One region of the Serratia rhizosphaerae genome, then DNA from elsewhere that is predicted to be linked to it. Evidence: predicted binding sites of a transcription regulator. Region 1 holds the regulator's gene; each other region holds the start of a gene.
What was found. Region 1 encodes CRP, which controls carbon source genes, mostly activating them, when cyclic AMP is high. Its sites were predicted from a motif close to ATGTGANNNNNNTCACAT; they were not measured.
Positions count from the first base shown of each region.

Region 2: rbsD (D-ribose pyranase) is a predicted target of CRP. The motif match lies at 1,393-1,410, and genes of this name have one in related genera.
Region 3: bhsA (multiple stress resistance protein BhsA) is a predicted target of CRP. The motif match lies at 1,844-1,861, and genes of this name have one in related genera.
Region 4: FO014_RS17390 (YfcZ/YiiS family protein) is a predicted target of CRP. The motif match lies at 1,278-1,295, and genes of this name have one in related genera.

Region 1 is NZ_CP041764.1:2,457,045-2,460,162, reverse strand. Features, by position in the region: gene FO014_RS11385 (LysR substrate-binding domain-containing protein) at 1-438, shown strand, start outside; gene FO014_RS11380 (OsmC family protein) at 441-848, opposite strand; gene crp (cAMP-activated global transcriptional regulator CRP) at 1,226-1,858, shown strand; gene argD (bifunctional acetylornithine/succinyldiaminopimelate transaminase) at 1,907-3,118, opposite strand, start outside.
Region 2 is NZ_CP041764.1:2,166,183-2,169,300, reverse strand. Features, by position in the region: gene rbsA (ribose ABC transporter ATP-binding protein RbsA) at 1-871, opposite strand, end outside; gene rbsD (D-ribose pyranase) at 879-1,298, opposite strand; gene kup (low affinity potassium transporter Kup) at 1,493-3,118, opposite strand, start outside.
Region 3 is NZ_CP041764.1:730,565-733,682, forward strand. Features, by position in the region: gene FO014_RS03385 (acetyltransferase) at 264-701, shown strand; gene FO014_RS03390 (TetR/AcrR family transcriptional regulator) at 717-1,361, opposite strand; gene bhsA (multiple stress resistance protein BhsA) at 1,944-2,201, shown strand; gene FO014_RS03400 (bifunctional helix-turn-helix transcriptional regulator/GNAT family N-acetyltransferase) at 2,283-3,118, opposite strand, start outside.
Region 4 is NZ_CP041764.1:3,736,305-3,739,422, forward strand. Features, by position in the region: gene fadL (long-chain fatty acid transporter FadL) at 1-1,026, opposite strand, end outside; gene FO014_RS17390 (YfcZ/YiiS family protein) at 1,412-1,708, shown strand; gene fadI (acetyl-CoA C-acyltransferase FadI) at 1,912-3,118, shown strand, end outside.

The sequences.
Region 1 (3,118 bases):
TTAGAAGATCTGGTGCGCGAGCCGCTGTTCAATGCGTCATTTTGCATCGTCGCCCGCCGCGGTCATCCGCTGGCCAACGCTCGCTCGCTGGATGCGCTGCGCCAGGCCAAATGGCTGCTGCCGGAAACCGATATGGGCTATTACCAGCATCTGCAATCCGTGCTGGGTGATTTTTATCAACAGCTGGAAACGCCGCCGGTGCGCTCGGACTCTGTCATCTGCGGCCTGAATATGGTGCTGGCGTCTGACTACCTGACCATTGTGGCGCGCGCGATGGCGCGTCCGCTGCATTTGCAGGAACAGGTGGTCACGCTGCCGATTGATACCCTGCCGCAGGCGCAGTATTGCGTGCTCTATTCGCAGAGATCGCCGCTAACCGTAACGGCGCGGCGTTTGCTGGATTTGCTGCACGGCCAGTGTCAGCGCTACGCCTGGTAAACTTATTCCACCACGCGGATTTCGAAACTGTGGGTCACCGTTGCCGCCTGACTCAACATCAGCGATACCGAGCAGTACTTTTCAGCAGACAGGTTGACCGCACGCTCCACCACCTTGTCACTCAACCCTTTACCGCTGACGATAAAGTGCAGATTGATCGCGGTAAAAGTACGCGGCGCCTCATCCCGCCGCTGCGAGCTGAGTTTCACCTCGCAGTCACGCACGTCATTGCGGCCCTTTTGCAGAATCGACACCACATCGATCGCGCTGCAACCGCCCACCGACATCAGCACCATCTCCATCGGACTCGGCGCCTTTTCCCCGGCGCTACCATCCATTAACACCTGATGACCTGACGCGGACTCACCGAGGAAGGTCAATCCTTCCACCCATTTCACTCTTGCCTGCATACTGCTCACTCCGGTTAATTTCTTAAAATCAGACTACGCTTTCGCGCTGAAACTGGCAATGGAACCTGATGCCGGTCATGCTGAAGCGAGACAACAGAAGACACTCGCCTCACTCTATGCTACAAACAAACCGCAATAACTCTTTTTGGACACCGACTTTCAGGGATCTGCCCAAGGAAAGCATCTTAAATGAGATGTTAACAGAATGTAGCTTGCAGCACTGACAGCAAGTTAATATGCTAGGGCAATAGCGTATTTTACGGCACGCCTCAAAACCTGTTTATAGCCCGCATGCATTACCGGTTATCAACGCGTTTAACAGGGAGCTCCGATCCCTGTGTTACAAAGGCAGCGATTACAACAGAGGATAATAGCGAATGGTTCTCGGCAAACCGCAAACAGACCCGACTCTCGAATGGTTCCTGTCTCATTGCCATATCCACAAATATCCATCCAAAAGTACGCTGATTCACCAAGGTGAAAAGGCTGAAACGCTCTACTACATCGTGAAAGGCTCCGTTGCGGTGCTGATTAAAGATGAAGAAGGCAAAGAGATGATCCTGTCCTATCTCAACCAGGGGGATTTCATCGGCGAGCTTGGATTATTTGAAGAAGGCCAGGAGCGCAGCGCCTGGGTGAGAGCGAAAACCGCCTGTGAAGTAGCTGAAATTTCCTATAAGAAATTCCGTCAGCTGATCCAGGTCAACCCGGATATTCTGATGCGCCTTTCCGCGCAAATGGCCAGCCGCCTGCAGGTCACCTCAGAGAAAGTGGGGAACCTCGCCTTCCTTGACGTTACCGGCCGCATTGCGCAAACCCTGCTGAACCTGGCGAAACAGCCGGACGCCATGACCCACCCTGACGGTATGCAAATTAAAATCACGCGTCAGGAAATTGGTCAAATCGTCGGTTGTTCACGCGAAACGGTCGGCCGTATCCTGAAAATGCTGGAAGATCAAAACCTGATCTCCGCGCACGGCAAAACCATTGTTGTTTATGGCACGCGTTAATTAATCAGAAAACGGCGCATTCGCGCCGTTTTTTATGCCGGTAGCGGCTTATACCGCATTCACCACATCCTGCACCGCACGTTCAAAACGCGCCATCCCCTCTTCAATATCCTGCAGCTCTACCACCAATGACGGCGCAAAGCGGATAACGTTAGGCCCGGCGTTCAGAATCATCACGCCATGCGCGGCGGCGGCGGCCAGGAAATCCCGCGCCTTATTCTGGTAAGCCGCACTCAGCTCGGCGCCGATCAACAGCCCCATGCCGCGAATATCGCTGAAAATACCGTACTTGTCGGCCAACTGCTGCAGTTTCTCCACGTAGAGCGCATGACGCTGCGCGATACCGTCCAGCACCTGCGGCGTGTTGATCACGTCCAGCGCCGCCTCGGCCACCGCGCAGGCCAACGGGTTGCCGCCGTAGGTGGTGCCGTGCGTGCCGACCTGCATGGCAGAGGCAATCTCCTCGCTGGTCAGCATCGCGCTGACCGGGAAGCCGCCGCCCAGCGCTTTAGCGGTGGTCAAAATATCCGGCGTCACGCCGTAATGCATATAGGCGAACAGCTTGCCGGTACGCCCCATGCCGCTCTGCACCTCATCAAACACCAGCAGCGCCTGGTGCTTATCGCACAGAGCGCGCACGCCCTGTAGGAACTCGGCGTCCACCGGCGTAATGCCGCCTTCGCCCTGAATCGGCTCCATCACTACCGCGCAAGTGCTGTCATCCATCACCGCCTTGACCGCCGCCAGATCGTTGTACGGCACATGCACAATATCGGCCGGCTTTGGCCCGAAGCCGTCGGAATACTTTGCCTGCCCGCCGACCGAGACGGTAAACAGCGTCCGGCCGTGGAAGGCGTTATAGAAGGCGATAATTTTGGTTTTGTACGGGCTGTGACGGGTAATGGCATAGTGGCGCGCCAGTTTGAAGGCCGCTTCGTTGGCCTCCGCGCCGGAGTTGGCGAAAAAGACCCGATCGGCAAAGGTGGCGTCAATCAGTTTGCTGGCCAAACGCAGCGCCGGCTCATTGGTGAACACATTACTGGTATGCCACAGGGTTTCGCTTTGCTGCTGCAGCGCCGCCACCAATGCCGGGTGGCAGTGGCCCAGCGCAGTTACGGCGATGCCGCCGGAGAAGTCGATATACTCCTTCCCTTCGCTGTCCCACACGCGGCTGCCCAGACCTTTGACCGGCACAAACTGCGCCGGTGCATAAACCGGCAAAATCACCTTATCGTACGTGCTGCGGTTCACCGCGTATTT
Region 2 (3,118 bases), 290 kb from region 1:
GGCCGGCGCCCATCAGCCCGGCAACGCCAAGAATTTCGCCGCGATACAGGGTGAAACTGACATCATGCACGCCGGGGCCAGACAACTGGCTGACTTCCAGCCGTTTGTTGCCGCGCGGCAGGTTCAGCCTCGGGTATTGATCTTCCAGTTTACGACCAACCATCATTTCAATCAGCCGCTCTTCCTGCAGCTCATTCACCGGCCGCTCGGCGATAAACTGGCCGTCGCGGAAGATGGTAACGTCATCACAGACCTCGAAAATCTCTTTCATCCGGTGCGAGATATACACAATGCCGCAGCCTGCCGCTTTCAGTTCATTGATCACCTTAAATAAGGAGGCAGTCTCGGTATCGGTCAGCGCGTCGGTAGGCTCATCCATAATGATCACCTGCGACTCAAAGCTCAGCACCTTGGCGATTTCCACCATCTGCTGATCGCCAATCGACAGTTCCCCCACCAGACGGTGGCTGCTGTAACGCAGATTAAGACGCTGAAGCAACTTGTCAGCCTCGGCGTACATGCGTTTCCAGTCGATACGGCCAAAGCGGTTAACGAATTCGCGGCCGAGAAAGATGTTCTCCGCAATGGTCAACTGCGGGATCAGGTTCAGCTCCTGATGAATAATGCCGATCCCCGCATCCTGTGACGCTTTCGGCCCGTGAAACGCCACCTCTTTACCGAGGAAACGTATACTGCCGGCATCTTTGCTGTAGATACCGGTCAGCACTTTCATCATGGTGGACTTGCCGGCACCGTTTTCCCCCACCAACGCCATCACCCTGCCGGGGTACACGCTAAGCGCTGCCCCGGAAAGCGCCTTCACACCGGGAAACGCCTTATCTATCCCGGTCAGTTGCAATAAAGGTTGCATAAATGCCTCAGAAAGTTACGCCGGCGCACAGGATAATGTTCGCATAGGGCGAACATTCCCCGCTGCGAATCACCGCCCGGCTGTGCCCGGTTTGCGCTTTGAAATCGCCGTGGCTGATATAGCGCACGCTGATGGTATTTCCCTGCTGCAGCCCCAACTGCGTCAGTTGCGCCAACAGAGCGCTATGGAGCGAGGGGTTTTGCGTGACGAGCTCTTCGGCCAACATGGCGCTTTCCACCTGCATTTCCTGCGTGACCGCAGTAAACAGCTGTAAAAAAGTCGGCACGCCGGCCATCAGCGCCATATCGATGCGTTCAACGCCGGCCGGGATCGGCAAACCGGCGTCACACAGGGTGAGCTGGTCGGTATGGCCGAGACGGGAAACCGCCGCGGAGATGTCGGCATTAAGCAGCACGCCTTTTTTCATTTCTTTCGCTCCACTTATTTTTTACCAGCGAAACGTTTCGCTTGTCGTGGAGTGTAAAAAAACAACAAAGGAAGGCAACCGCCATAGCGTGGAAATGTGATCGTTATCGAAACGTTTCGATATCAGCGCGGCAACACCGGTAAAAAAGAAGGGGCGCCGCATGCGACGCCCCCGAGAGGAGAGATAACGGAACCTTATATTTCGACCTGCGTTCCCAGCTCGATAACCCGGTTCGGCGGAATTTCAAACTGATCCGGCGCCCGCAGCGCATTACGGCTGAGCGCAATAAACAGCTTACCGCGCAAGAACAGATACCACGGCCGTTTGCTCAACAGCAGCGATTCATGCGACATAAAGAACGAGGTTTCCATCATACGGCACGGCAAACCCTCCAGGCCGCAGCGGTGGAACACCTCCTCGACGTTCGGCGTTTCTCGCCAGCCGTAGCTGGCGACCACGCGCCAGAAGGTCGGCGACAGCTGCTCAATGGTGACCCGCCGGACATTATGGACGTACGGCGCATCTTCGGTACGCAGCGTCAGCAGCACCACGCGCTCATGCAGCACCTTGTTGTGTTTGAGGTTGTGCAGCAGCGCAAACGGGATCACGTTGGTGGCGCGCGACATAAACACCGCGGTGCCCGGTACCCGCACCGGCGGCGACTTCTCCAGCGAGGCGATCAGCGCCTCCAGGGAGTTGCCGTGTTCATGCATGCGGCGCAGCAGGCGAAAACGTTCGCTCTTCCAGGTGGTCATGACGATAAACATCATCAGGCCGATGGTCAGCGGCAACCAGCCGCCGGAGAACAGCTTCAGCGCGTTGGCGGAGAACATCGGCACATCAATCAGCAACAGAGCTATCAATATGCCCACCGCCAGGAAGCGATTCAGGTGCCAGTTTTTAATCGCCACCGAGGTCACCAGAATGCTGGTCAGCACCATGGTGCCGGTTACCGCAATGCCGTAGGCCGCAGCCAGATTGCTCGAATGTTCAAAGCTGACGATCACCAGCACCACCGAGATATACAGCAGCCAGTTAATCACCGGGATATAGATTTGGCCGGACTCCATTTCCGAAGTATGGATAATGCGCATCGGCGGCAGGTAGCCCAGACGCACCGCCTGACGGGTTAAGGAGAAGACGCCGGAGATCACCGCCTGCGAGGCGATCACCGTCGCCAACGTGGCCAAAATCAGCAGAGGAATCAGCGCCCAGTCCGGCGCCAACAGAAAGAACGGGTTTTTGATCGCTTCCGGGTTCTTCAAAAGCAGCGCACCCTGGCCGAAATAGTTAAGCACCAGCGACGGCAACACCACGGTGAACCAGGCCAGACGAATCGGGAATTTCCCGAAGTGGCCCATATCGGCGTACAGCGCCTCAACGCCGGTGATCGACAGCACCACCGCCCCCAGGGCAAAGAACGACACTTTCTTATATTCGAAGAAGAAGTTCAGCGCCCATTTCGGGTTCAGCGCCTGCAGCACCTCCGGATTATCGATAATGCTGCGCACACCAAGCAGCGCCAGCGTCAGGAACCAGATCAGCATCACCGGGGCAAACAGTTTGCCCACGCTGCCGGTGCCGTGCTTCTGAATAATAAACAGCAGCGTCAGCACCAGGATTGCCAGCGGTACAATATAGGGATCCAGCGCCGGCGCGGCGATTTCCAACCCTTCGATCGCCGACATCACCGAGATCGCCGGAGTGATCACCACCTCACCATAAAAGAAGCTGCCGCCAATCAGGCCGAGTATCACCAACACCGCCGTGGCGCGCGCCGAGGTATTGCGCCCGGCCAGCGACATCAGCGTCAAAATACC
Region 3 (3,118 bases), 1.7 Mb from region 1:
TCAATAGGGGTCACGGCGCGGCAATCGCCTGCCACGCACTGTCCAAAATCATCAAAGCTGATGCTTCAACCATCAAGGATACAAAAGGATTTTTGCTTTTCGCCAGTGTAAAACGCATTTGATCGCACAATCACGCGTAAAAGTCTCAAAAATTCAGCGATTACGCGAATTTTTCCGTAAATTTTTTCTGCGGCGTCGCCGGGAGATTTTCGTTGCGGGCTATTTCAGCGTACATTTAGGCCAGTTTACCCCAGGAGGCAGGGATGATAACGATCAGAGAACGTATTCCGGCGGACAATCCGCAATTGGTGGCGATCTGGCAGCGTTCGGTGCGCGCTACCCATCACTTTATCGGTGAAAAACAGATGGCAGAGTTCAAGCCGCTGGTCGAGCACTATCTGCCGCTGCTCGGCGTCTGGGTGGCGGAGATCGCCGGGCGGCCCTGCGGCTTTATCGCGCTGGATGATAATAAGGTGGAGATGCTGTTTATCGATGCCGGACAGCGCGGCCAGGGCGTCGGCAGCGCACTGCTGAACCATGCGCAGGCGCGCCACGACGGATTGGTGCTGGATGTGAACGAGCAAAACCCGCAGGCGGTAGGCTTCTACCAGCGCTACGGCTTTGTGGTGACAGGACGCTCACCGCTGGACGGCCAGGGCAACCCCTACCCGCTGCTGCATATGGCGCTTTCCCCGCGCTGACTGCGCGGGACAGGCTCAGACCGGATTACCCACCTGACTCAGGCGCGGCCAGAGCATCATCAGCGTATCTACCAGGCGCAGCAGCTCGGCGCGGCTCGCCCCTTCGCGCGCTTGCACCGACATGCCTTCAATGGTGCACATCACATATTTCGCCAGCAGCGCGGTGTCGGTTTTCGCCAGCAGTTCCCCCTGCTGCACCTTGCGGTCGAAACAGGCCTTCAGGCTGGCTTCCTGCGCATGATGCTTACGCAGCAGCATCTGGGCGACGTCGTCCGACGACGAGGAAAGCGCGGCGGAGGCGCACACCATAAAGCAGCCGGACGGCGTTTCCGGATCGGTAAACACTTCCGCGGAGGAGCGCACATAGGCATCGATGATTTCGGCGATCGGCTGCGGCTGTTCAAGCAGTTGGTTGGTGCAGGTGGTGTATTTGCTCAGGTAACGTTCCACCGCCGCGCGGAACATCCCCTCTTTATTGCCGAACTCGGCATACAGCGTCGGCGCTTTGGCGCCGGTGACTTCGACCAGATCGGCCAATGACGTGGCGTCATAACCGTGACGCCAGAACAGCTCCAGTGCGCGGTCAAGTGCCAGGTCGCGATCAAACTGTTTCGGTCTGCCGCGGGTTTTCTTTGCGGCGACCTCTTCTTTGATAGTCATAATCCCTCTCATCTTGCGCGCCGCGTCTGCGCCGCCAAATTAAATTAACGATCATTATAAAAAAATATTGCGACGGCGTCGAGAAGCGACTAACATTTAGTTATCGAACGTTATCTAATACCGCAGCCAACGCCAACGTTGTTATTGATACACCTTCATAAAAACATAATCAATTGAAATAAATAAAATAATTCACCGTGATAGCAGCTCCCACCCTTCTCACTGCGGCGGGATGCTCGTGCTGTTGCAGTCTGTCGTTGTGATAAAACGTCGCGCTGATGGCCACGACTGACGGCCCTGAATGACAATTTTCACTGCCGCATGCCGTGGAACGCCCGTTTTTCAACGCCCGCAGACATCACCAGCGTCAGAGAAAAATAATTTCACAACAATATGTTACTGACCTTCAGCGCTGAATGGCGCCGGCCGCCGCAAGCTCGGCCGACACCATTTAATTAATGAACATTAAAAAAATGCTTGCAAAGTGACCTGGGTCACACTAACATTAAATTATCGATCGTTAATTAATTTAACGCTCCGCGAAACAACAACCATATTCAACTTGTGATAGGAAAGAAGATTATGAAAAGCCTGAAAATGACCATCGCCGCCGTAGCCCTTGCCACCGTATCATTCGGCAGCTTTGCCGCAGAACTGGTAGACAGCCAGCCGGCCAATATGCAGAAAGTCGGCGTGGTTAACGCCAGCGGCGCAACCAACCTGACCAGCCTGGAAAACAAACTGGCGGCAGAAGCCGATAAAGCCGGGGCAAAATCCTTCCAGATCACCTCGACAACCGGTAACAACAAAATGCACGGCACCGCGATTATCTATAACTAATCGTTTGAGTCTGAGATGCAAAGAGGCGGCGTAAGCCGCCTTTTGCGTTGCTGCGCCAGGTTGGCGCAGGGAAAGAGCCCCTTACAGCGGCTTCAACATATAGATGGAACAGCCGTGATGGCCGGTCGCACCGCGCCGTTCGCTGAGCAGCGTAAAGCCCAGCGACTGATAAAGCCCCAGCGCTTCTTTTAGCTGTTCGGTGGTTTCCAGATAGCAGTAGCGGTAACCGGCGGCCCGCGCCGCGCGCATCGCCTGCACCACCATGTAACGCGCCATCCCCAGGCCACGGATTTCGGGTTTGAAAAACAGCTTTTGCAGTTCACAGTAATCCGCTTCGCCGCCAAGCAGAGGCGCAATGCCGGCGCCGCCCACGATTTCCCCCTGCCGTTCCACCACCCAGTAATGACCGCCGCTGCGTTGATACATCTCCGTCAGCCGCTCCAGATCCGGATCGTACAGACTGACGCCCTCCATGCTGTCCATACCGTATTCACGGAAACAGTCGCGGATCAGCTTCGCCATCGCCGCATCGTCTGCGGCGCAAATCGGCCGCACCCGCAGTTCGGCCTGCCGCTGCTTGCGCGCGCCGGCCAGCGCGCCGCTGAACTTACGCATCATCGCCACCGTCGCCGCCCGTTCATCATCGTCCAACTGCGCCAGCGCCGCCTGCATAAAGTTATCGGCATCGCTGTCAATCAGCGCCAGCGTGTGTTTCCCCTGCCGGGTCAGACGGTGCAGGCTGTGGCGTTTGTCATGCGGGTGTTCAACCGTCTCGATCATCTGCGCGCTGACCAACGAACGCAGTGCCCGGCTGGCGCTGGCCTTATCGATGCACAGTTTGGCCGCCAGCTCCATCACCCCCAGCGGCTGTTCCTTGATTTCAATCATCAGGTGAATCTGCAACGGTGAAAAGCGTG
Region 4 (3,118 bases), 1.3 Mb from region 1:
GTTATCGTCGTAGTAATAGGTGGTACCCAGCGCGATGCGGTAAGCGTCTTTGAAGCCTTCATGCTTCTCGAACAGCGTCTGGCCGTTGCTGCCGGTGGCGCGCAGCTCCTGGAACTGGCTCCAGCTGGTGTACGCCAGGCTGTAGTGAACGGCCCACTTTGGCGCCACCCGGTTATAACCGGAAATTTCCCACATCTCAGGCAGGTGCAGCGACAGAGAGCCAGGAATGGTGTTGCCGTCGGTGCCCCATGGCAGGCCGGTCATGCCCTGCATCGGGTTAAAGCTTGATGGGACGCTGCTCTTGTAATCGCCGTCGAAGTCGACTTTGATTTCGGAACGGTAGGTCAGGCCGTAGCGGTTGTTTTCATCCACTTCATACAGGATGCCGGCGTTCCAGCCGTAGCCCCATTCGTCGCCCTTCAGGTGTGAAATCTGGGTATCGGCAGGCATGCCGACCGCGGCGCCGCTTTCGCCGGCGTAGCGTTCGAGCTTGGCCTTGGCGTACAGCGCATCAAAGCCCAGGCCGAAGCTGAAGTGCTGGTTCAGGCGGTACGCGGCGCTCAGGTTGAGGTTAACGGTGGTCAGATCGGTTTTACCGGCGTACGGGCCGGCGGTATAGCCGTCGTTAAATTCGGTCGCCAGGCCGTAGTTGCTGGTGACCGAGCCGCCGACGGCCCACTGGTCGTTCAGCGGGTGGATATAATGAAGGTTCGGGATCCACTGTGCCGGCGCGATGTTTTTCGCATCCAGGCTGTTGCCGGAGCGTGAAGTACCGGAAATATCAACGCCCGGGTCGACAAAGATGGCGCCGGCGGAGAAGGTCGGGCGGTCAAACATCATCATGGTCGCCGGGTTGCGGCTGGCTGAGGTGGCATTGTCGGCGACGGCGCCTTCACCAGAAAAAGAACGGCCTAAACCAGAAGAAGAGTACTCATTCAACTGGAATCCTGCGGCATACACGTTTGAAGAAATAATCGCCACTGCAGCTGCAAGAGCTGTTTTCTTGAATAGGTTTTTCTGGCTCATGACCAAAACCTCATTATGTGTTTATTATTTAAACTATGTTACACGTGGTAACAAGGAGCGCGGGATTGTAGGGTCCGTTATCCATCAGACAAATCAGACCAGTGGCTGAATTATAGGTCTGACCTGTTAAGATGTTGCAACTTTGTTTTTGAAATATTTCCAAGTTGATATCAAAAAAGAGATCTGCTTAACAAAACGCCAGCGGTAAATAACAAAATTCCTATGTTTATTTATCAAATGAATATTTTTATTTGTGATTTCCATCACTTAAAACACCTACAGAGAGTAAGTGCTAGTGATCTCATACGGCGAGGCGTAAAATGGCTTACAGAATCTTGGGTCTTTGCGCCGGGTCATACCCCAGGCGTCGTGAGGAGAATTGACTATGTCAGATGCAATGAATAAATGCAGCGCGCAGGAAACGGCAGCATGCTGCTGTGTGGATGTCGGCACCGTGATGGACAATACCGACTGCACCGCGTCCTACAGCCAGATTTTTACCGACGAGCAAGACGCGCAGCAAACGCTGACGGCGCTGACGGAAAAAGCGCGTTCGGTGGAGTCCGATCCCTGCGCCATCAGCAGCAGCCTGCAGCCGGTAGACGGCGGCGTGCGATTGAACGCTGATTTCACCTTTTCCTGCCAGGCGGAAACGCTGATTTTTCAGCTGGGCCTGCGTTAACGCATCACGGTATTCTGCGCGGCACCCGCCGCGCAGCCTCTTTATTTTCCCCTTGCCGGTTTATCCCCCCGTTTGAAAGTTGCTCCTGCTCGCAGATTTCACCTCTGACGGTTTGCCAAATGTAAACATCTGGTTAACAATGACCTCATCAGGTCAGACCTGTTTTGCGGATTGCGCTGACGTTACTTTCTTCAGGAGCATTTATGAGTAAGGCACTGCCGCTGGTCACCCGTCAGGGAGACAGAATTGCAATAGTTAATGGATTACGCACCCCGTTCGCCAAACAGGCGACCGCCTATCACGGCGTGCCGGCGGTGGATCTCGGTAAAATGGCGGTCAGTGAGTTGGTGGCGCGCAGCGGCATCGACGCGACGCTGATTGAACAGCTGGTGTTTGGCCAGGTGGTGCAGATGCCGGAGGCGCCGAATATCGCGCGCGAGATCGTGCTCGGCACCGGCATGAGCGTACATACCGACGCCTACAGCGTCTCCCGCGCCTGCGCCACCAGTTTCCAGGCGATCGCCAACGTGGCGGAAAGCATTATCGCCGGCAGCATCAGCGTCGGCATTGCCGGCGGCGCTGATTCTTCCTCCGTACTGCCGATCGGCGTCAGCAAAGCGCTGGCGCGTACGCTGGTGGACGTCAACAAAGCGCGCACGCTGTCGCAGCGCCTGAAGCTGTTCAGCCGGTTGAAGTTCCGCGACCTGCTGCCGGTGCCGCCGGCGGTGGCGGAATACTCCACCGGCCTGCGGATGGGCGACACCGCCGAACAAATGGCGAAGACGCACGGCATCAGCCGTGAAGATCAGGACGCGCTGGCACACCGTTCTCACCAGTTGGCGGCCAATGCCTGGGAGCAGGGCTGGCTGCACGATGAAGTAATGACGGCATACGTGCCGCCGTATAAGGCGGAACTGACCGAAGACAACAATGTCCGCAAAGACTCCAGCCTGGCCTCCTACGCCAAATTAAAGCCGGCCTTCGATCGTAAACACGGCAGCGTGACCGCGGCCAACAGTACGCCGCTCACCGACGGTGCGGCGGCGGTGCTGATGATGAGCGAATCCCGCGCCAGAGAGCTGGGGCTGCGGCCGCTCGGCTATCTGCGCAGCTTCGCCTTTGCCGCCATCGACGTCTGGCAGGATATGCTGCTGGGGCCGTCGTACGCCACGCCGCTGGCGCTGGATCGGGCGGGCATTACGCTGGCCGATTTAACGTTGATTGATATGCATGAAGCCTTCGCCGCGCAGACGCTGGCCAACCTGAAAATGTTCGCCAGCGCGGCGTTCGCCCACGAGAAGCTAGGGCGCGACGCGGCGATCGGGGAAGTCGACATGGAGAAGTTCAACGTACTGGGCGGCTCTATTGCCTACGGGCATCCGTTTGCCGCCACCGGCGCGCGCATGATTA